One region of the Bacillus atrophaeus genome, then DNA from elsewhere that is predicted to be linked to it. Evidence: riboswitches for the same ligand, from Rfam matches in the RefSeq annotation. Region 1 holds a riboswitch; the other holds the start of a gene.
What was found. Region 1 has a riboswitch for S-adenosylmethionine ahead of AAHT65_RS05290 (5-methyltetrahydropteroyltriglutamate--homocysteine S-methyltransferase). Riboswitches for the same ligand answer to the same signal wherever they lie in the genome.

Region 1 (12,015 bases):
GGAACAGAGTATGATTCAGATATTGACGCTACTGGAAGTTACGCTGCAGAAACAAAAGTGAATAACTCCAAAATCCTTAGTAAATTAAATCCAAATATTAAAGAGACTGGTGTCAAAGCATTTGAAATTGACAAGGACGCCTATTCAACAGGAACTTGGTCACTTAAATTCAGCAATGACGTTGTAGTTAAAATTAAATAATGACAAATAGGGTGCCAAAAAGGCACCCTATTTTTATTAAAAAAGACCTCCTCAAAAGAGAAGGCCTCCATCTTATTTAACCACCTTGTACCCATTCACATTCAAAGACTGCCATCTCCATGAATCGGCACACATTTCTTCCAATCCTCTTTTCGCTTCCCAATCTAATTCTTTCTTGGCTTTTGACGGGTCTGCAAAGCATGTCGCGATGTCTCCCGGGCGACGGTCGGCGAATCGGTACGGCACGTCTTTCCCTGACACCTTTTCAAAAGCTTTGACCATTTCAAGCACGCTGTAGCCTGTTCCCGTACCTAGGTTGTAGGCATCGGCGCCTGTGGAGTTCAATACTTTTTCAAGCGCTTTGACATGGCCTTCCGCTAGATCGACGACATGGATGTAATCCCGAACGCCCGTGCCGTCTTTGGTCGGATAGTCGTTGCCGAATACGCTTAATTGATCCAGATTGCCGACGGCTACCTGCGCCACATAAGGCATTAAGTTATTCGGGATACCGTTAGGGTCCTCCCCGATACGTCCGCTTGGATGCGCGCCAAATGGGTTAAAGTAACGCAGCAAAGCAACGCTCCATTCCGCATCAGCCTTATGCACATCACGCAAAATCTGTTCCAGCATTAACTTTGTCTGCCCGTAAGGATTCGTCGCACCCAATGGGAAATCTTCAGTAATCGGTGAGGTTTCCGGCACACCGTAAACTGTCGCTGACGAACTGAACACGATTTTCTTTACTCCGTATTTCTCCATGACTTCGCATAAAATAAAGGTTCCGGTCAAATTGTTATGATAGTATTTGAGCGGGATCGCAACAGATTCCCCGACAGCTTTTAATCCTGCAAAATGGATAACGGCTTCAATATGATTTTCTGCAAAAACAGTATCTACCGCTTCACGATCAAGCAGATCCGCTTCATAGAAAGTCAAATCTTTTCCGGTAATCTCCCGCACCCGATTCAACGCTTCCGCCGAGCTATTTGAAAGGTTGTCCAAAACAACGATATCATAGCCGCTATTCAATAATTCCACACATGTATGACTGCCGATATAGCCTGCTCCGCCTGTTACAAGTATCGCCATGATTTATAGCCTCCCTATTGGATGAATTGTAATCATTATATAGTTTTTTGAAACGGGTCACATCGCTTTTCCAAAAGTTTAATAGTTTCTTCATGGTTTCTTCATATTTCACAACCTGCCCCTATACTTTTCCACCGTAAAAACCCACGTCCATCGCATTTTGCAAAAATGCGATGCACAAGACCGGACACAGGCTGTCGTTTTTGTAATAAGGAACGGAATCGTAAAATAGCATTGCCTCATCCCGCCGTGATAAAATAAGAAAAAGGAGATGATTGGAAATGAAGAATGAAATCATTGAACGGTTCACTACATATGTAAAGGTCGACACGCAATCCAATGAAAACAATGACACATGCCCATCCACCCCCGGACAGCTGACATTGGCGAACATGCTCGTTGAGGAACTCAAGTCAATCGGCATGGAAGAGGCCGCCATCGATGAGAACGGCTACGTCATGGCAACCCTTCCGTCCAATACAGAAAAAAACGTACCGACAATCGGATTTCTGGCTCATGTTGATACCGCAACGGACTTTACCGGCAAGCATGTAAATCCGCAGATTGTTGAAGACTACGATGGAAAAGACATTGTCCTGAATGAAGAATTGCAAGTCATCCTGTCACCCGATCAATTTCCGGAGCTCCCCGGCTATAAAGGCCATACATTGATCACAACAGACGGCACAACGCTTCTCGGCGCCGACAACAAAGCCGGCATTGCCGAAATTATGACTGCCATGGATTACCTCATCAAACACCCGGAAATCAAACACGGAACCATCAGAGTGGCTTTCACGCCTGACGAAGAAATCGGCAGAGGCCCACATAAATTTGACGTCAAACGGTTCAATTCGTCCTTCGCCTACACAGTAGACGGCGGCCCGCTCGGTGAATTGGAATACGAAAGCTTTAACGCAGCAGCTGCGAAAATTACCGTGAAAGGCAACAACGTCCACCCCGGCACAGCCAAAGGAAAAATGATAAACTCCGCTAAAATTGCAATGGAGCTGAATCGGATGCTTCCGGAAGAAGAAGCGCCAGAATCAACAGAAGGCTACGAGGGCTTCTATCACCTGCTTTCTATCCAAGGTGATGTAGAAGAAACAAAACTTCATTACATCATTAGAGACTTCGACAAGGAAGGCTTCAACAATAGAAAAGCAGAGATGGAACGCATTGTCAGTGACTTGAGAAACCAATACGGAAAAGATCGAATCATTCTCGACATGAACGACCAATACTACAACATGAGGGAAAAAATCGAACCTGTCAAAGAAATCGTTGACACCGCCCGGCAAGCGATGGAAAACTTGGGCATCGAGCCGAAAATCTCCCCGATCCGAGGCGGAACAGACGGGTCTCAGCTTTCCTACATGGGCCTCCCGACACCTAATATCTTCACAGGCGGAGAAAATTTCCACGGGAAATTCGAATATATTTCTGCTGAAAACATGGTGAAGGCTGTGAATGTCATTGTGGAAATTGTAAAGCTGTTTGAAGAACAAGCATAAGTCAGTATCGAAAAACCAAAGCGATTTGTTCGTTTTGGTTTTTTATTGCAAAAAAATGAAACTTGTATCGGTGTCCTCCCGTAAATAAAGTATCAACAATATAAGAGGAGTGAAGGACGATGACAAGAGGCACTGTCGCAAAAGACCTTAAGAAAAAAATGATAATAGCCAAAACATTTAAGATGAAAACAAAAGGAAACCCATTTAAAAAAATCAGGAGACTGTTTAAACGATTATTCTAAAGTCTTATTATCGAAAAAAGTTCTTAGCCTTATCGAATCCCTCCTATTCCCGCTGAACTATACCACTTTGTAAGCAAGCATCATTACATATATCTACATTTTAAACGGAGGAAATCATATGTTTGACGCTGTTATTTTACCTTTTAAAGAGAGAATTGGCTGCAGAAGCAGTTTCTATTTCTTCAACTGATGAGGCGAAAACAGAATTCAAAAAAATAATGGACGATCATGGCAGGTTTTATCTTATTGACGTTGGGTTATTCACGCAATTTGCTTTTCGCGGCTTTGAATTTGCTCCTAGGAATTCAAGCTCTCTTTTAATCTTTTAAATAAAACAGAAAAGTTTTTTTTAAAGGCTTAAAGTTTGTATGGTTACAGTGATTAGTTTTCTGCTCATTTTTTTAATGCAATAAATCATAAGATAAACAGATTTTGCAACGCGGTGCATCTCCAAATCCTGCGAAACAACATTCAATGTCAAAAACCTCAGCGATATATGTATAACGGCCTGAAACTTGGAAACAATGCGGATGTTCTCCAAATCGGGTTTTTTTGCATACCGGCCTAGAAATTGGGGTATAAACCAATCAAGCGTGTCCCATCGGTCCCCAATCAAAAATGGTTAATTTGAATTATTTAAAAACAGGGTAAAAGTCATGTAAACTTATTTATTTTCCAGTCGATAGAATCTATATAGACAATATGACACAAGACTTTCAACTCAACCCCTAGGAAATGTCAGTATTTTATTTCCAAATTGTTTTTCACGCAATTATTTTTTTCGAAAAGTTATAATTTTTTGAATACTTTTCACTCTTTTATTCGTACAATAAGTAACACCAAAACTTTTTTGGGAGGTATGTAACATGATTCTATCTATTATCATTGCGTTATGCGGTTATCTGCTTTATTCATTCAGCAAGGACAATCGACGCAAAACACAAAAGACAAGTCCTCTGGCCACAGCACCTGCTCCTGTATCTGCTTCTGCGCCTAACAATTTAATCGACTTGGACGCCATCCGTCAAAAACGGCAGCTTCCGCTTTCATAAAACATATATTCAAGGCTGCGGGGAACATTTCTGCAGCCTTGATCTTTTTTTATATCGTTCTCCCTTGGCTCCGCCCCCTTGCTTTTTTCTCCTTCTTAAATGAAACTTTTCACCGCCAGCTTCCGTAAAGATACAAGATCATCAAAAAGGAGACTTCTTATAGTGGACTTATATATGAAAGAACGGATTTTTTCATTTAAGGATCAATTTAAGGTATATGACCAAAACGAGAACGAGGTGTACCGGGTCGAAGGGAGTTTCTTTTCATTTGGAGATCAGTTACAGATTACAGATATGGACGGAAATCCGATCGCTGAAATTGATCAAAAACTTATGTCTTTTCTGCCCCGGTATGAGATTTCAATAAACGGTGAAACGGTTTGCGAGGTGACGAAAAAATTAACATTTTTCAAGCCGAAGTTTGAGATATCAAAGCTCGATTGGACCATTGACGGTGATTTGTGGAATCAGGACTTTCAAGTGACGGACGGTAAAGATAGTCGGATGTCAGTCAGTAAAAAGTGGCTAAGCTGGGGTGATTCCTACCATTTGCAGATTCCGAATGAAGAGGATCACGTGCTTTGTCTCGCAATCGCAATTGTGCTGGATATGGTGTTATTTGAAGATGAAAATTAAGAAATTCCCCAAAAAATATTGACAATTTAATAAAAAATAATAATATTAAGATTATTGAAAACAATTTCATATAACGATTTTCCTTATCAAGAGAGGTGGAGGGACTGGCCCGATGATACCCGGCAACCGCTGTTTAACAGAATGGTGCTAAATCCTGTAGATAAGGTTGAGATTGTGAACTCAAGCTCTTCCTTACTAAAGGGAGAGCTTTTTACTTTAAAACGGAAAGAAGGAATAATCTATGTCACAGCAAGCAGCTTCAACAGAACAACATCAATCTCTTCAGCGGAAAAAGCCGCCATTTCGCGCGGATCAAGTCGGAAGCCTTTTGCGTTCAGAGCCAGTGAAGAAAGCGCGTCTCCAGAAGGCAGCCGGTGATATTACCGCAGAACAGCTTCGCCAAATTGAAAACGATGAAATTATCCGAATCGTTAAAAAACAAAAAGAAACCGGGATGAAGGTCGTGACGGATGGTGAATTCCGCCGTGCGTGGTGGCATTTCGATTTTCTTGAGAACTTGGACGGCGTAGAAGGCTTTAAGCCGGAAAGCGGCATCCAATTCCACAATGTCAAAACAAAGCCCCGCGGGATCAAAGTGACCGGAGATATAGACTTTACGAACCATCCGATGCTGGAAGATTATAAATTTCTGCATAGTATCGCCGGCGACGCGACACCGAAAATGACAATTCCAAGTCCGAATATGCTGTTTTTTAGAGGGAAAGTGGAAAAAGATTCATATCAAAATGATTACGAAGCGTTCCAGCATGATTTGTCGCTCGCCTATAAAAAAGCGATTCAAGCTTTTTACGATGCAGGCTGCCGTTATCTTCAGCTTGATGACACGGCGTGGGCGGTCTTCTTATCGGAACAAGGGAAAAAGCAAATTGAGGCATTCGGCAAAACACCTGACGAGCTGCGACAGTTGTTTGCAAAATCAATTAATGATGCAGTTGCCGACCGTCCGGATGATTTGACTGTCACCATGCACATTTGCCGCGGCAACTTCCAATCAACTTGGACGGCTGAAGGCGGTTATGACGCAGCGGCAGAAACGATTTTTGACGGTTTAAATCTTGACGGGCTTTTCTTAGAATATGATGATTCCCGCTCTGGCGGCTTTGAACCGCTCCGTTATGTAAAGCGTCCTGACCTTCAGCTTGTCTTAGGCTTGGTGACTTCGAAATATGGAGAATTGGAAAACCCGGATGTTATCAAACGCCGGATTGAAGAAGCGTCACGCTATGTTGGTTTAAATCAGCTCTCACTCAGCCCGCAGTGCGGTTTTGCCTCCACAGAAGAAGGAAACCTGCTGACGGAAGAGCAGCAATGGGCTAAATTGCGCCATGTTGTGGAGATTGCAAAGGATGTTTGGAAGTAATATAAAGTGAAAAAGACACACATCAATTGTGTGTCTTTTTTAGTGGGTATCAAACTAATCAATCTGATATGCTTTGCATTTCTCGTACAGACTTGTTTTCCCAATCCGCAACAGCTTTGCAGCCTCCGCTTTATTTCCGCAGCTTATCACAAGCGCTTCTGTTATCGCCTTCTTTTCCGCCTCTGCGATTGCCTCCTTTAAAGGTTTGACCGCTTGATTTTTGCCTGTTTTCAATGGACGGCGCTGCCTTTCTTCTCCATCCGGTTTGCGTGGCAGATTCAGGTGTTCCGGACCAATCAGCCTCCCATCCAGTACGTTGACCGCCCGTTCCAGCACATTTTCCAATTCTCTTATATTCCCCGGCCAGGAATAGCACTGCAATTCTTCTATAGCTCCGTCGGAAAGCTCTAGTCCATAACGGTCAAACTTCCGCTCCAGTTTCTTGACTAACAGTCTGGCGATCGGAACGATATCCTCTAACCGTTCTTTTAAAGAGGGAATCTGGATGTTAATCACATTCAGCCGGTAATATAGATCCTGACGAAACTTCCCTTCTTGCACCATTTGCTCCAGATCGCGATGTGTCGCCGCAATTACGCGCACATCGATCGGTATCGGACTTCTGCCGCCGATTCGTTCAATTTCCTTCTCCTGCAGGACACGCAGCAGCTTGCTTTGCATTTGTAACGGCAGATCCCCGATTTCATCAAGAAAAATGCTTCCTTGATGAGCCAGTTCAAACTTTCCTTTTTTCCCGCCTTTTTTCGCTCCCGTAAATGAGCCTTCTTCATAGCCGAAAATTTCGGATTCAAATAAGTGTTCAGGGATAGAAGCACAGTTTACTCGCAGGAAGGGAGCGTACCGGCGACGGCTGTTTTGGTGAATGGCGTGGGCAAACAGCTCTTTTCCGGTCCCGGATTCACCCAAAAGCAAGACGGCTGACTGGCTGTCAGAAACCCGCTCCGCAAGCGTTTTTGCTTCCATAAAGGGACGGCTGTTCCCGATTAAATCACCAAAATGATATTTGCTGTACAGCTCTTTTTCATATTTGTTTTTATAATATTTGAGCTCCTCCAAAAGAGGCTTGATTTTCTTGGAGTAGTCCATCCATTCTTGAGGATTGCGGAACATGACTGTACCAACCGCTCCAACAAGCTGCTGATTCACATACAGCGGGTATCTGTTCGCAATCATTTCGCTTCCGTTAATCGGATGAATGGCCGCTACCTCTGTCTGCCCCGTTTTCGCCACAATGTGCATTCTTGAATTTTCAATGATATCCTGAACAGGTTTTCCGAGTGCTTCTTGCTCTCTTGTTTTCAGAAATTCGCAGTACGCCGCATTGATGTAGAGGATTTTCCCCTCATGATCCACCACAACGATACATTCCGCTGCAAGATTGATGATTTCATCGAGCCATTCATAAGGCAATGTTTTAATAGTATGTTTCATCGCACCCCGTCCCTTTTATATCAAAGAACTGTATTTCTTTCCGCCGCCTTGCCGGAAAAAGGAAATGTAAGCACTTTCATATATTGTTATCATAAACGAGGCCTTTCCATGAAATCAAGAGAAGCTTATGTTTATTGAGCGGTATAACCGCCATCAAGCACAACGGCCTGGCCGGTGACTCCTTTCGCTTTGTCGCTGGCCAAAAATACCGCATAATCAGCAATTTCCTTAACTGAAAGAAGACGTTTTTGCGGCACTAGCGGGAAAATGACATCCTCCAGTACGCGTTCATACGGAACATTCCTTGTTTCTGAAAGGTCCTTCAGCTGGCTGCGGACAAGCTGGGTGTCCACATATCCCGGACAAAGCGCATTGACCGTGATTCCGTCAGACGCACCTTCAAGGGCCCCCACCTTCGTTAAGCCGATTACGCCATGCTTCGCGCTGTTGTAGGCCGCCTTGCCGGAAAAACCGATTAATCCGTTAACGGATGCCATATTAAGGATTCTTCCGAATTGCTGTTTCTTCATAATGGGAAAAGCATGCTTCATTGCGATAAAAGGCGCGGTCAGCATGACACGAATGAGCCCTTCAAAACGGTCTGTGGGAAATTCCTCAATGGGGGCGACGTGCTGAATGCCCGCATTATTAACCAGAATATCCAGACGCCCGAATTGTTTCTCAATCGTTTGCAGTGTATCAGCTATTTGCTCTTCATTTGTCACATCGCATGCCATGCTTACCGCTTCAAAGCCTTCCTCTTTCAGCTTCGCAGCCGCTTCTTCTCCCGTCTGTTCATTTACATCAGATATGATGACGGCGGCTCCTTCGCGGGCGAATTCCTTCGCTATTTCAAATCCGATTCCTCCGGCGGCTCCTGTCACAAGAGCCACTTTTTCAGTAAGTAATGACTTCATCACGCGCCTCCTTATTCTTGTCGGACTCCATTCTTGAACGACTGGCTGACGGTAAATTCAGCTTCCGTTTTTTCATAAACCTCCTCCATAGACACGCCTTCCTGCAGTTCGGCCAGTGTCATTTGTCCATCGTGAAAATCGAATACTGCCAAATCTGTGATCAGCCGATGGACAACTTGTTTGCCCGTCAGCGGCAGCGTACATTCCTTTTTGACTTTAGATTCTCCATATTTATTGACGTGCTCCATGATGACAACAATCCGTTTTGCTCCGTTGACCAAATCCATGGCGCCGCCCATTCCTTTGATCATTTTCCCGGGAATCATCCAGTTCGCCAAATCCCCTTGTTCGGATACCTCCATCCCGCCGAGGATCGCTAAATCAATATGACCGCCTCGAATCATGGCAAAGGATTCGGCGCTGTCAAAATACGATGCCCCCTTCACCTCAGTAATGGTTTCTTTCCCCGCATTGATCAGATCCGGGTCCTCCGTTCCTTCCAGCGGGTAAGGCCCGATCCCAAGCAAGCCATTTTCCGACTGAAGCAAAACGTTATAATCACTCGGTATCTCATTGGCTACAAGCGTCGGCATCCCTATCCCCAGATTCACATTCATTCCGTCCTTAATCTCCATTACAGCCCGTTTTATCATTCGTTTTCTGGCATCTCTCATTCTATCAGCCTCCTTTATCATGCTTGTTGTTGAACGGTGCGGCGCTCAATCCGCTTTTCATCAGTCGTGCCGAGCAGCACATGCTGCACAAAGATACCTGGTGTATGAATATGATCCGGATCAATCTCTCCGACATCAACGATTTCTTCTGCTTCCGCAATCGTTACCTTGCCTGCCATTGCAGCGAGCGGATTGAAGTTTCTCGCCGTCTTTCTGAACACAAGGTTGCCCAGCGGATCGGCTTTCCACGCTTTTACAATGGCGGCGTCCCCTGTGATCCCTTTCTCCAATAGATAGGTTCGTCCGTCAAATGTTTTATGTTCCTTTCCCTCGGCGACCGTTGTTCCGACTCCCGCAGCAGTATAAAATCCCGGGATGCCCGCGCCGCCCGCCCGAATTCTTTCGGCCAGCGTTCCTTGGGGAACCAATTCGACTTCCAGCTCTCCGCTTAAAAATTGCCGTTCAAAGATTTTGTTTTCTCCCACATAGGATGCGACCATTTTTTTGATCTGCTGATTCGCAAGCAGCAGGCCTAATCCCCAGTCATCGACGCCGCAGTTATTGCTGACAACGGTTAAGTCTTTTACCCCGCTGTCCCTGATCGCAAGAATTAATTGCTCTGGGATTCCGCACAGGCCGAAACCTCCTGCGATGAGAGTGTCTCCATCCTTGATCAAATCGGCAGCTTCCTTATACGACTCCATTACTTTTCCCTTCCCCATACTCACTTCCCCTTTCTTTTTTGTTTACACAAGGCCCGTCAGACTGTAAATGGCGATGATCACAAACACTGCGATTGTTTTGATGATGGTGATCGCAAAGATATCCTTATATGATTGGCGATGGGTTAATCCGGTAACCGCCAGCAGCGTAATGACGGCGCCATTATGCGGAAGAGTGTCCATCCCGCCGGACGCCATTGAGATCACCCGGTGCATGACCTCCGGCGGAATGTGAAATGTATTGATCGCTTCCACATATTTTTCTGACATCGCGCTTAAAGCAATGCCCATTCCGCCTGATGCCGATCCTGTAATCCCAGCCAGCGTTGTGGTCGTCACCGCTCCATTGACAAGCGGATCAGTAAACGTCTGCGATATGCCATTGCTGACCATTTTGAAACCCGGCAGCGCCGCAATGACACCGCCAAATCCGTATTCGGCTCCTGTATTCATCGAAGCCAGCAAGGCGCCCCCGATCCCCTCATTCAGCCCTTCCTTGAAATTGACGAGCACTTTTTTCCAATCGAACAAAATCGTTGTGATAATGCCGATCAGCAGCGCCAGTTCCACTGACCAGATGGCAACGACGGAGGAAAGCTCAATTTTTCCAAACGCCTCCAAGCCGATGGACGCAAAATCAAATCCATTGGGATACCATTGAGGAAACCACATGGTGAAGCATTTGTTCATTACCCCGACAAGGATAAGCGGAATAAAGGCGAGCACTTGTCTCGTGATACAGGTTTCTGTCTTTGGCGACAAAGCTGGCGTGTTTTTCTCAGCAGCCAGATCTGAGGATTCCTTTGCAGCAGAAATTTCCGATTGGAATCCTGCATAGCCCTCCCCTGTTTTCTCAGCTTTTTTGCGCCGGGATTCTAAATAAAGCATCCCAGCAGCCAACACAAATGCAGCGCCAATCAGTCCGAGCCAGGGAGCCGCATAAATGTCTGTTTTAAAAAACGTCGTCGGGATGACATTCTGAATCTGCGGCGTACCCGGCAGCGCATCCATCGTAAAGGTGAAGGCGCCCAGAGCAATCGTTCCCGGTATCAGGCGCTTCGGGATATCAGCCTCCTTAAATAAGTTCTTAGCGAATGGATAGACGGCAAAAACCACGACGAAGAGGCTGACACCGCTGTACGTTAAAATCGCACCCATTAAGACGATGGCGAGAATAGCTCTTTTCGCCCCCACAAGCCTGACGATCGTTTTTGCAATCGACTCAGCGAGCCCGGACATTTCAACAACCTTTCCAAAAATGGCCCCAAGAAGAAAGACTGGAAAATACAGCTTAATGAATCCTACCATTTTCTCCATAAATATATTCGAGAAGAAAGGAAGTACGAAGCTTGGATCTGTCAGCAGCACAGCAAACAGCGCACAAATCGGAGCAAACAAAATCACGGAAAAACCCCGATAAGCCACAAACATCAGCAAGCCTAATGCCAAAAGAATAATAATAATGTCCACAAACACCCCTCTTTTCTGTATATAGATAGTAAGCGCTTACAATAACCTTTTTCGCCTAATATTAAAGCAAAAACTGTGCCAGTTTTACGTCGATGGCCAAACGTTTACTATTTTCACAGCTTTATTGGGTTGCGCTCCGATCTTTATTCCGCTGTATGTTCCGCATTTTCGGAAAATGGGCGAAAACCATTCCGGAATATCGGAAATTTCCGTATTTACGGAATGAAAAGGCAGCCCCGTTCTATGGACTGCCTCTTTTTCACCTACATCTGTTTGCTTCCGACTAAGATATCTGCATCAACCGTTATATCGGCTGATTCTTTTTGCAGGAACTGATTGATTTTCACCTTAGAACTTGACCATGTTAAAGGAGTCATTTGAACGAGTGATTCAAGGGCTGGTTGGCTGAGGTTCTTTGTATAACGCAGCCTCTCTTGATTCACAACTTGATGATTCTGAATGAAACGGTCAATCATTCCTGTATTCGAGTACGTATGCTTCTCTGTATCTGCAAAGAAATATTGCCTGAGCTCTTTTAAATAATCACGTTGAGGCAAAACCTTTATCATGAGTCCGCCTTCATTCAGGAGCCTGCTGCATTCCGCATAATTGGAGGGCGAAAAAATGGAAAGGATCACATCAAATTGCCTGTCTTGAAACGG
Region 2 (12,015 bases), 1.6 Mb from region 1:
TTTTCGCTTCAAAATCAGCTCAAAAAACAGTTTCGTCCCCAAGTCGATGAAAGATATAAAATCACTAAATACAAAAAGTAAAAAAAACCCTTGCTACGCAAGAGTTTAAGCTATGATTCCGACTGGGCTCGAACCAGCGACCTCTACCCTGTCAAGGTAGCGCTCTCCCAGCTGAGCTACGGAATCATGGTATGTATGTGTTGCTGGGTATGTTGGTTGTCTTACTGACAAGTTCTATTATATGTGCTAATGTGCTTTCCGTCAACATCTTTTTTATAAAAACTTTATCTTCTCTTGCTCTGCTGTCTTTTCACACTTATAATTATTTTAATTTTCAAATAAATAGGGGTGGTTGAGTGAATTCTTTTATTTCTTCTGACGATGTTTGGGTGCTGTGGGGATTTATCGCGGTGTGGGCCGCGGTTAGTATCTATTTCGAACAGCGCTTTAAATGGGCTTCTGCTATTTCCGGAGCAATATTGGCGCTTGTCGGGGCGATGTTATTTACGAATATCGGGGTGCTCCCTGTTGAATCCCCTGTGTATGATTCGGTGTGGGCATATGTTGTGCCGCTTGCGATTCCTCTTTTGCTGTTTCAGATCAATGTGCGTCAGATTTTTAGCGAAAGCAGGCGTTTGCTGTTTATCTTTCTGGTAAGCGCGGGGGGAACGGTGCTTGGCAGCATTGCGGCTTTTTTTCTTTTGAAAAATCATATTCCTTTTCTTGATAAAATCGGCGGTATGATCAGCGCTTCTTATATCGGCGGAGGAATTAATTTTGCGGCGATGGCTGCGAAGTTTGAGACGCCGGGTGAATATGTTTCGGCGACTGTGGTGGCTGACAATTTCATGATGGCGTTGCTGTTTTTTATATTAATCAGCATTCCCGCTCTGAAGTGGTTTCAAATACATTATGATATGCCGTTTGAAGACAAAGTAAAGGCGGAAGGAAACGGAGAAAATAGTGCGGAAAGCTATTGGAAACGGAAAAGTATTTCCTTAAAGGATATTGCGTTTAATATGGGCGCTGCTTTTGCGCTTGTCGCAGTGAGCGTTAAGATTGCTGGTTTTTTTAAGAGTGTTTTTTCTCATCCCCTTTTGACCGGGACGTTTGGCGATCAGTATCTTGTACTTACGACTTTGACCGTCCTTGTGATTTTTCTTTTCCCTCGCTTTTTTGAAAAGCTCAATGGGTCTCAGGAGCTGGGAACCTATTTCATTTATTTGTTTTTTGTGGTGATAGGTATTCCTGCCGACCTCCGTTTAATTGTGACCAATGCGCCGCTTATTCTATTATTTGTGTTCCTCATTGCGATCAGCAATTTAATCGTTTCTCTCCTTGTCGGAAAACTGTTCCGCGTCCGCCTTGAGGAAATTCTGCTTGCCGTGAACGCCACAGTAGGCGGGCCGACGACAGCTGCGGCAATGGCGATAGCAAAGGGATGGCGGGAGCTTGTCGCGCCGATTATGCTGGTCGGAACGCTTGGCTACTTAATCGGCAACTATGTCGGTACTTTTATGGGAAATTGGTTTTCTTCCTTTTTATAAGAAGGATTTCTGAGATTTTCTTAGAATGATAAAAAACTAATGCGATAGAGATAACGAAGAGATCATGGCATGATAAAAGAAAATACCATTTATATAAGGCCCTTACCGATAGACGATGCTGAAGGAAACCTGAAGTTACAAAGCGAGAATCGAGATTTCTTTGAACTGTTTTCAATGACTCCGCTTGCGATTTTTATACGATCGAAGGACAAAGGAAGAGAATCGAACAATATAGGCAAAAACTGAAAAAAGACCAAGGATATCATTATAGAAAGAAGCCGAGTGTCCCCGGCTTCTTTTTTACCGCGCAGCTACAGGCACTATTTCTTTCAGCGCTTGTTCGAAATCGCGTTCTAAATCATCTGCATTTTCGACTCCCACACTGAGCCGCAATAATCCGTCAGTGATGCCGCGTTTTTCACGTTCTTCCTTAGGCATCGCCGCATGGGACATCGTCGCCGGGTATGACAAAATGGATTCCACTGCGCCGAGACTGACAGCAAAGACCGGGAGTGATACGTTTTCCACCAATTTTTTGACGGCCTCTTTGCTTTCAAGCTCAAATGAAAGTACGGCGCCCGCTCCGCTTGATTGGCTTTTATGGATAGCGGCGCCCGCATGATCAGACAGCCCTGGGTAATACACACGTTTTACGGCCGGATGCTGCTGGAAATATTCCGCAAGACGCAGTGCCGTCTGGCTTGCTTTTTCTAACCGGACCTGCAATGTTTTTAAACCGCGCAGTACGAGCCAGCAATCTTGCACACCAAGGACAGCGCCGAATGCGTTTTGCAGTTTATACAGTTCGCGCCCCAGTTCTTTATCTTTAACAGCCGCAAGCCCGGATAAAACATCGCTGTGTCCGCTCAAAAACTTTGTGGCGCTGTGAAGCACGATGTCTACCCCGAGATCAAGCGGTCTCTGCAATGCCGGTGTCATAAACGTGTTATCCAAGTATGTCAGACAGCCATTCTCCTTCGCCAGCTTGACGACTGCTTTAATGTCAGTAATACCAAGCGTAGGGTTTGATGGGGTTTCCATGTAAATGACTTTAGTATTTGGCTGAATGTTCCGGGCGATTTCATTTACATCGGTCATATCGACAAAGGTATGCTCAATCCCAAAGCGGGTCAAAACCTCTGTCACCATACGGAATGTTCCGCCATACACATCTTCTGTCACTAATACATGGTCACCCTGTGAAAGCAGCAAGAAAGCCGTTGAAATGGCGGCCATCCCCGAACTGAAGGCAAACCCTCTCGTTCCGCCTTCTAAAGCCGCAATCGTTTCCTCCAGAGCCGTTCTAGTCGGCGTGCCTGAGCGGCTGTAATCAAATGCGCCAAACTCTTCAAACGATGATTGGTGAAAAGTTGAGGCATGCTGGATCGGCACACTGACTGCCCCTGTTGCTCCGTCTGTTTTAAATGGATTGTGGACGAGCTGGGTTTCCAGCGTCCAATTATGATTACTCAAATGAAACAGCTCCCTCTTTGACCTGACGTAGCGCCTGTTTTAAGTCTTGTTTTAAATCTTCGGCGTGCTCAATACCGACTGAAAAGCGAAGCAAACGATTGCAGACGCCGTTTGCGATTCGGATGTCTTCCGGAATATCCATATGGGTTTGGGTCGCGGGATATGTAATAAAGCTTTCTACCCCGCCAAGGCTTTCCGCAAAACAAATCGTCTGCAAGGCTTTTAAAAACGGATTCACCCATTCTTCTTTCTGCAAACGGAATGACAGCATACCGCCTTTGCCCGGATACAGCACATCGGCGATTTCATCTTGCTCTTCCAAAAATGCCGCAAGCTCCTGCGCATTCTCTTGGTGCTGGCGCATTCTGAGGCCCAACGTCTTCATTCCCCTCATTAAAAGCCAGGAATCAAATGGCGGAAGAACGGCGCCAATCGCATTTTGGTGCTGAAACATTTCCTCACCAAGCTCCTCATCTTTCACGACGACAAGACCGGCAAGCAAATCATTATGCCCGCCCAAATACTTCGTCGCACTGTGAATGATAATATCTGCCCCAAGTTCCAAGGGACGCTGCAAAATCGGCGTGTAAAATGTATTGTCCACAATGAGAAGCAAGCCTAACTCATTGGTAATCCGGGCGATGTTTTCGATATCAGCTTCCTGCATCAGCGGATTTGTCGGCGTTTCCACGAACACCGCTTTTGTGTTTTTCGTTATTTTTGAGCGTAAACAGTCTTCGTCTGTGAAATCATCGTAAAGGAAGCTCAATCCGTATTTTCTCCATTCATTTTCAAACAGACGGTATGTGCCGCCGTACAAGTCTGAGGAGACAATCAGTTCATCACCGCTTTTGAATAAGGCCATAATCGTTTGGATGGCGGCCATGCCTGAACTGAAAGCAAACCCTCTTGCGCCGTTCTCTAGGCTTGCGATCGCATCTTCGACAAGCTGGCGTGTCGGATTTTTCGTCCGGACATAATCAAATCCGGTCGATTCGCCGATGCCTTTGTGACGGTAGGCCGTTGATAAATAAATCGGCGGGTTTACAGTTCCCGTCGTTTCTTCGCTGCGGTTTCCGATTTGGGCTAATTTCGTTTCAATATGCTCTGACATAGAACAAACACCATCCCTTTTCAAAATAAAAAACCCCTTGCTTCATAAGAAGAAGGGGTTTTACACTTCCTCTTATCTTCCAAGCACAAAAATCGCTTGCTGGATTTAGCACCTTGGCACTTCGCCTTTCTTGGCAAAGCAAACCGGTTGCTGAGGTTTCAAAGGGCCAGTCCCTCCACCTCTCACGATAAGAATGTCTCTAAATTTTCTGATTGTTTTATATTAGCGTAATTCATTTTATATTTCAACAGTTTTTTAGATCTACTGGTGAATCGGCTGCAAACACTCACAGAAGATGTTCTAAAGAGAGAAATTTCTAACAATTCGTGGTACAATAAAGGATACATAACATATGTGAAGACTTTAGATGGCCTGGAGGAATTTATTGTGGCACCAAAAACCGGAGTAATTCATGAAAAGAAGCTTTTTTCAGAAGAGCTTGGCGGGGAAATGACAATACTGGTCTATTTGCCGTCAGTCTACTCCCCTCTTTATAAGTATCACCTTATTATAGCCCAGGACGGTCATGATTATTTTAGGCTGGGCAGAATCGGCCGTCAGGTGGAAGATCTTCTCTCAAAAAGAGAGATTGACCGCAGCATCATCATCGGCGTTCCTTATAAGAACGTCAAAGAACGCAGGGAAATGTATCATCCGGAAGGCTCTAAATTTGCAAGCTATAAGCGGTTTATCGCAAATGAACTGATCCCTTATGCTGACAGCGAATATCCTACGTACGAGGTTGGATACGGCCGAACGCTGATCGGTGATTCTCTCGGAGCCACTGTTTCCTTAATGACAGCTCTTGATTACCCGAATATGTTCGGCAACGTGATTATGCAATCGCCATACGTTGACCATCATGTACTGGAGGCTGTCAGCCGGTCAGATGATATGAAGAATATCTCTATTTATCATCAAATCGGCGAAAAGGAAACAGACGTCCATACAACAGACGGACAAATCTTAGATTTTACAGCACCGAATTTGGAGCTCAAACAGCTAATTGAACAAAAACAGTCGGAATATTATTATGATACGTTTGACGGAGATCATAAATGGACCTACTGGCAGCCGTTAATTACTCCGGCGCTGAAAAAAATGCTGTAAGTCATCCAATCGCTTGCTATACTCATTATGATCAAACAATTCAGGGAGGTAATATCATGAAATACGGAATTGTTTTATTTCCATCAAAAAAACTGCAGGATCTTGCAAACTCTTACAGAAAGCGCTATGACCCAAGCTATGCACTTATCCCGCCTCACCTAACACTCAGACCCCCGTTTGAATCTTCTGAGCAAGAAGCATCTCAGATGGTGTCGCAATTAAGACAAATTGCAAAGGAATCACACCCGATTGTTTTAAAATTAACAAAATACAGCTCTTTTGCTCCTGTGAATAACGTGATTTATATTAAAGCTGAGCCGACAGACGAATTAAAAGAGCTGAATGAACAATTATACAGTGGTGTTTTAGCCGCAGAACCGGAATACAGCTTTGTCCCGCATGTAACAGTCGCCCAAGACCTTTCAGACGATGAGCATTCCGACGTGCTGGGGCAGTTAAAAATGCAGGAAGTATCCCATGAAGAAGTAATCGACCGCTTTCACTTAATGTACCAGTTAGAAAACGGATCATGGACTGTATATGAAACATTTTTGTTAGGCGGAGGAGAATAAGAGACTTGGAAGCAGTTATCGCAAAAAATGAAGAACAAATGAAAGATGCATTTTATGTAAGAAAAGAAGTCTTTGTCAAAGAACAAAACGTACCAGTTGAAGAAGAAATTGATGAGCTCGAAAACGAATCAGAGCATATCGTGGTGTATGATGGAGATCAGCCGGTCGGCGCCGGAAGATGGCGGCTTAAAGAAGGGCTCGGCAAATTAGAGCGGATTTGCGTATTAAAAAGCCACCGCTCTTCGGGCGTCGGAGTCATCATTATGCAGGCGCTGGAAAAAGCGGCAGAAGCCCGCGGCGTGTCCGGTTTTATTTTAAACGCACAGACTCAGGCAGTGCCGTTTTATGAAAAACAGGGATACAAGGTCTCATCGAAAGAGGAATTTCTCGATGCCGGCATTCCCCATTTGCAAATGATTAAATATAGATCTTTTTAATCTTTCTATATGTATAATCACTCAAATTAAATAAACGTTTAGTTGGAAAAGTAATATGGACAAAGCTGTTTGCATAACATAAGGCCCTAATGATAGGGCCTATGTTTTTTTTATAAATTTATACTTTAGTAATAGAAATAGTATTACATACTATTTCTACATTTAAAGGGGGCATTAAAATTTCACATTTTAATAAGTCCTTCCCTTCGCTCTGAACCTCTGAAATTCCAACATCCTGAAGAAAATAAGGAATTTGTGATTTAGTCATATCTTTTAGGGGATTTATTCTATCGTCAGCAGTGGTGACAAATGAGAATTTTGAACAACCAGTAAAAGATAATTTCACATTATAATTCGTGTCTTCAAAAGTCATTGTTATTTCATCACCGAAAAAACGGGATTCTAATTGTAGTACCCTTGCATCCCAATAATTTAAACTTTCAATATCGCTTTGAATCTGCTCAGCTTTCATAATTAATTACCTCACTTCTTATATGGGATATGAGCATCTGGGCTTTTTCTATCGACTATACTCAAATTTTTATCAAGTGGATTACCATTTTTATCAAATAAATGAACATGCTCGTACTTTGTCATTTTATCATGAGGATCAATTCTCATTCGGATGTTTCCACTAGTATCTCTAACATGAGCAAAACCATTGTTTTCTGTGTATTTCCATTCAGTAGGTAGAGAATCTAAAATTACCTTTTTAGACATATTGGGGATGTTTTTGGCAATGATTTCTCCTCCAAATTTCCCAACTTCCTCAGCCATTTTCGCACTTTTCCTGAAATTGTTTTTCGATTTTTTCTGTTTTTACCATGTTTTTAACTGCTTTTCCTGCAACCTTCACATATCCAGATCATTATTCATTTTAGTTAAATTGCATTATATGCTTTCATATCGCTTACAGTTTCGTCAAGGAACCGATCAAGCTCTAGTATAAAATTATAAAATCTAATGTAAATTTTACAGCTTTATTTATTGTAGAAACAGCCTTAGGTACAACTACATTCTTCATTTCTTTATTTAATTTGTTTATCTTGCTATTTATAGTTTTTTGCAAACTTTCTTTTCTGAGTTTTGCTAAATAACTGTTAGAATTACTAATTTTGTTAACTCAAAAGTGTTAAGACTACTTGAAGTTCTTTCTGTATTCTTATAACTTTATCTCCATCAGTTTCTTTTGATACAGCATACACTTTTTCTCGTTTTATGTAATTTGGTAAATTAATCGTAGATATAACAAAAATAATTAAAAATGCACTAATAAATCTTTTCAAGCGTATTCCTCCGGCCTTTTACTATTTCTTAAAATATTAAACCGATTTGGAATTAATATAAAATTACTAAATCACACCACTTTTTTAATAATACTCCAATAATTTTTATACCATGACTATATATATCCAAAGATTTTATGTAATATTCTGCAATAAAAAATCTCCGAAATGGTATCGGAGATTTTTTATTTATATTCATTAATAAAGTTTCCCTTTTCAAATCTTTTTTCATTCTTATAAAGTAACCGCTTACGTTTCGCTTTGTTCACTCTTTTTTCTGCCGCAGCTTGATTTTCCTGCTGTTTTTCAAGTTCCTTGTATACCCGCTGAAACGGGACATAGCTGATCTTTTCTGTTCCGGCATAATCCTGTTTATGGCCTATTGTGCGATTTGCATACTGAGCATATTGGTGATTTTGGATTGGACCAGCATATATCATATGATACCCTCCCCTTTGCTCTCTTTTTCCCTTAAACTTACTTTTTGAAACGCTATTCTTTTGTTATGATATTCTTTGTCTGCAAATACATGAACACCTTTAGTGGGAGGACCCCTTTTTGAAATGTGCCCGACTGAATGATCGAACAATACATTTACATACATATTCGAGAGAACATTACCAATTCCTCTATGAAGAAGCGGTAAAAGGACATTTATTTTGCGCCCATTGCGGAAGGCCTGTCATCATGCGGCTCGATATTCTTCAGGAACCTGAATTTCTCCACCGTGAAAAAGGAGATTTCTCAGCTTGCGAAGAGGCTTGCCATTCAACACCCCGCAAACAGGAAGCAAAAAAGGAAGATTACGAGGAATCTGGCGTTTTCCGTTTACCTAAAGGCAAAGCCATTTCAGCCGATAAATCTCCCGTCCTGACAGAATGGCAGCCGCCAAGAAAGATAAACCCCGGCACGCCTTTTCTAAAAAAACCGGAAGCACAGCACTTGTCTCTTTTTCCAACGATCGGTTTAAACACTGATCAGCTTCAGGCTGTAACGGAAACGGAAGGTCCGCTGCTTGTGCTTGCCGGTGCGGGGAGCGGAAAAACACGCGTGCTGACCGCACGCGCCGCCCATATGATTGAACACCTCGGCGTATCGCCGGAGAACATGCTGCTTGTGACCTTTACGACAAAAGCAGTCGCCGAAATGAAAGAGCGGATGGCTAATGAATACGGACTGGCGCCCCAACATGTAGGAAGGCTTGTCACCGGAACGTTCCACAGCTTATTTTATAAGATTCTCTATCATTATGATTCTTCCAAATGGAACGGAGACCATTTGCTGAAAATGGAATGGCAAAAGGAGCAGTATATAAAAAAAGCGCTTTATGAAGAAGGAGCAGATGAAAAAGAGTTTCCCGTCGATCAAGCAATCCAGCAGATCAGCTATTGGAAAAACTCTTATTTGCCCGGAGAACGCATTCCTTTAAAGGATGAGTGGGAAAAACAAGTCTACCGGCTGTACGAGCATTACGAACGGCAGAAAAAAGAACATGGCCAATTTGATTTTGATGATATGGCGTCCGCGTGCTATGAACTGTTTCAATCGCGGCCTGATATTCTCGAACATTACCAGACTCGCTTCACTTATATTTTAATAGATGAGTTCCAAGACATAAATCCGGTGCAATATAAAATTATGCAAATGCTTGCCAGCCCAGAACAAAATCTGTGCTGTGTCGGAGATGATGATCAGTCAATTTACGCGTTTCGCGGAAGCAGCCCTTCTTTTATCCTCGACTTTCAGAAGGATTATCCCGGGGCAAAGACCGTTTACTTAACGGCCAATTACAGATCGACTCATCCGATTGTCTCAAGCGCTGATCTTGTGGTGAAGAAAAATAAAAAGCGGTATGTGAAAACGTTAGAAGCCACCCGTGACGATGTGCAGCACCCGGTATTGTTTTATCCTTATGACGAAGAGGAAGAAGCGACTATGGTCGTGTCCGATATAAAAGAAAAAATTCAAAACGGCGCGCGTCCGGAAGACTTCGCGGTTCTTTACCGGACAAACAGCGGCGGGCGGGCCATTTACGAACGGCTTCATCAATCATCAGTTCCATATACAGCGGATCGCGGCGTTCAATCCTTTTACAGCAGAAGAATCGTCCGCCAAATTCTGGCTTACTTATATGTCAGCCAGAACGAAGATGATACAGAAGCCATCAAACATCTGCTTCCCGCACTGTTTTTAAAACAGTCAGCCTTAAATACGTTAAAGGCTCTCTCGATTACGGAAGATTGCTCGATGGTCAAAGCTCTCACAAAGCTTCCGGACCTCAAGCCCTTCCAGCTGAATAAAATCAAAAAAATCGTGCCGTTTTTCGCCAGCCTTCGCACCATGAAACCGGTAGAAGCCATCACGTTTGCTGAAGGTAAGATGGGCTTTTCAGAGTATTTAAAAAAACGCGGCAACGAAGGAAACAAGCTGGAAAAAGGGTCGGATGACCTCCGGGATGTAAAGGTTGTCGCCAAGAAATTTAAGACCATACCTGACTTTCTCGCTCATGTCGATCATATGCGCGCTGCTGAAAAGAACAAAACAGCAGAAAACGGCGTCCAGCTTATGACCGTTCACCGTTCCAAAGGATTAGAATTCAAAACGGTCTATGTACTAGGAGCGGTAGACGGCTCGATTCCGCACGATTTCTCGCTTGAAACGGCGAGAAAAGGAGACGAAACCGCTCTTGAAGAAGAAAGAAGACTGCTATACGTTGCGATGACCCGGGCAGAACAGCATTTGTATATTTCCTGTCCGGCAAATCGGCGGGGAAAAACCGCTCACCGCTCCAGATTTTTGCAGCCGCTTATGCTGCAGAACAAACGATCGTCCTTACACAAATAAAATGGAAATCAGCCTGACAGGCCATCTGTCAGGCTGTTTCAAATAAAGAAGGCCCGCCATTTAAAACAGCAGGACCCAGTGATGCTTATTTATTGTTAAGCATTTTTGAAATCGTGCCAAAATCAAGCTTTTCTTTTCCGCTCGTAATGGACTCAACGATCTTATCTTCTAACTCTTTCGGCACGCGTTTGTTCGCAAGCTGCGATACACGCTTAATCACGCTTCTGACTGTATTCTCGTCTTTAAAATTGGCGTTTTGCAAAGAGCCGGCAAGATTCATGACATCGTTCATATTCACGCCTGTTTTCTTTTCAATATTCTTAAAAAATTGATTATCCATCATGTGCCTCCTTTTGTTGGAGTAATACATTATTGTATGAGCGCCGCACGATAGTGTGCTTTTTCCACGGTGAGAAAATTGCGGTCCGCCCACAAGTTTTTTGATTCACATGAATGATTTACACAAGGTAAGGAAGCACGGGGCAAGTTCCCGTACTTCCTCTAGTTAGATCATATTAACCAAAAAAAGATGCGCCTACGATAATAAGAAGAATGAACAATACGACCACAAGAACGAATGTGGAACCGTATCCGCCTCCAGAATATCCTCCAGCGTAACCTCCGCCGCTATAGCAGCCTCCGCCGTATCCGTATCCGAAACCCATAATTAAGCACCTCCTTTACTCTCTATACACTATGTGACTCAAATCATTTGGCTTGGATAAATGCATAGGGCGCTTGCGGATTTATGGATGTTTTGGAAATTCTGCGTGTTTCTTCAGCCGGGCTTCCGTCTCTTCCGCAAACGTTTCGATCTCTTGTTCAAAGGTCATACCGGTTTGATCAAACCGGGCTAATTCCTTCTCGATATTTCGGATCTTTTTGTCATGCTCCCTTTGCTTTTCATCATGCGGCCGGTATTTTCCATTTATATACGCTTCAAATTCGCTCACTGTATCCCCCCTGTTCATGATGTATGCAAAGGGGAGCGAACTTGTTTCTAAAAAAACAAAAAACCGGACATCTCCGGTTTCTCCGCCAGGCTACTGAGGCTTTTTCTTGCCGCCGCATCCGCAGCCTTTCTTTTTTATTTTTTTGGAATAAGGTTGTTGATTGGTTGAACCTTGATATGGAGATTTTTGGGAAGGTTTGCTTAGTTGGCTCATAGTGAATCCTTCCTTTCATTATGTCATATATGCTAATTTATGCTTTTTTTGTTTGAAAGTTTCTGGTGGGTTCGCCTTATTCTTGCAGCCACTTCGAAACAAGAGTTTCAATGATTCCGGCAAGACCGGCGATGGCCAACAGTAAAATCAGATACTGAGCGATAGCTGGGATAAGCGCCTGGCACACGATTAAAAATCCGGCGCACCACACACCCGTACACCAATAACAGCTGAGCAATTCTCCTATAAACGCTCTTACGCCTGTTCCTTTGATGACAATATACGTCTCGACATTCCCGTTTGCATCTGTTTCCTCCTTCTCTTCATGAAAAAGGCTTCTGAGAGGCGCCATGATGGTGTCGAATACGAAAAGCCGCGCCAGGCGAAACACTGCAAACGAAAGAAGAATAAAAGAAAGCCAATTGATAACCACTGATTCACTCCTTTTTTAAACATGACCTCTTTT

Region 2: another riboswitch for S-adenosylmethionine. It lies ahead of AAHT65_RS13260 (methionine biosynthesis PLP-dependent protein); the one in region 1 lies ahead of AAHT65_RS05290 (5-methyltetrahydropteroyltriglutamate--homocysteine S-methyltransferase).

The regions. Positions count from the first base shown of each region.
Region 1 is NZ_CP154443.1:1,015,315-1,027,329, forward strand. Features, by position in the region: gene AAHT65_RS05255 (DUF4352 domain-containing protein) at 1-201, shown strand, start outside; gene galE (UDP-glucose 4-epimerase GalE) at 274-1,293, opposite strand; partial or broken gene AAHT65_RS05265 (DNA-binding response regulator) at 1,424-1,525, shown strand; gene pepT (peptidase T) at 1,575-2,807, shown strand; gene AAHT65_RS05275 (hypothetical protein) at 3,172-3,378, shown strand; gene AAHT65_RS05280 (hypothetical protein) at 3,916-4,101, shown strand; gene AAHT65_RS05285 (LURP-one-related/scramblase family protein) at 4,261-4,737, shown strand; SAM riboswitch class I at 4,818-4,904, shown strand; gene AAHT65_RS05290 (5-methyltetrahydropteroyltriglutamate--homocysteine S-methyltransferase) at 4,979-6,118, shown strand; gene AAHT65_RS05295 (sigma-54 interaction domain-containing protein) at 6,173-7,570, opposite strand; gene AAHT65_RS05300 (3-hydroxybutyrate dehydrogenase) at 7,702-8,487, opposite strand; gene AAHT65_RS05305 (3-oxoacid CoA-transferase subunit B) at 8,499-9,161, opposite strand; gene AAHT65_RS05310 (CoA transferase subunit A) at 9,179-9,883, opposite strand; gene AAHT65_RS05315 (GntP family permease) at 9,908-11,353, opposite strand; partial or broken gene AAHT65_RS05320 (methyltransferase domain-containing protein) at 11,617-12,015, opposite strand, start outside.
Region 2 is NZ_CP154443.1:2,616,792-2,628,806, reverse strand. Features, by position in the region: tRNA gene AAHT65_RS13280 (tRNA-Val) at 114-186, opposite strand; gene AAHT65_RS13275 (DUF819 family protein) at 357-1,547, shown strand; partial or broken gene AAHT65_RS13270 (GNAT family N-acetyltransferase) at 1,617-1,816, shown strand; gene metC (cystathionine beta-lyase) at 1,848-3,020, opposite strand; gene AAHT65_RS13260 (methionine biosynthesis PLP-dependent protein) at 3,013-4,134, opposite strand; SAM riboswitch class I at 4,204-4,328, opposite strand; gene AAHT65_RS13255 (esterase family protein) at 4,522-5,244, shown strand; gene AAHT65_RS13250 (YjcG family protein) at 5,301-5,816, shown strand; gene AAHT65_RS13245 (GNAT family N-acetyltransferase) at 5,822-6,253, shown strand; gene AAHT65_RS13240 (hypothetical protein) at 6,372-6,725, opposite strand; gene AAHT65_RS13235 (transposase) at 6,737-7,030, opposite strand; gene AAHT65_RS13230 (hypothetical protein) at 7,372-7,539, opposite strand; gene AAHT65_RS13225 (hypothetical protein) at 7,725-7,979, opposite strand; gene AAHT65_RS13220 (ATP-dependent helicase) at 8,098-10,383, shown strand; gene AAHT65_RS13215 (stage VI sporulation protein F) at 10,469-10,723, opposite strand; gene AAHT65_RS13210 (YjcZ family sporulation protein) at 10,899-11,048, opposite strand; gene AAHT65_RS13205 (hypothetical protein) at 11,130-11,336, opposite strand; gene AAHT65_RS13200 (DUF1360 domain-containing protein) at 11,626-11,982, opposite strand.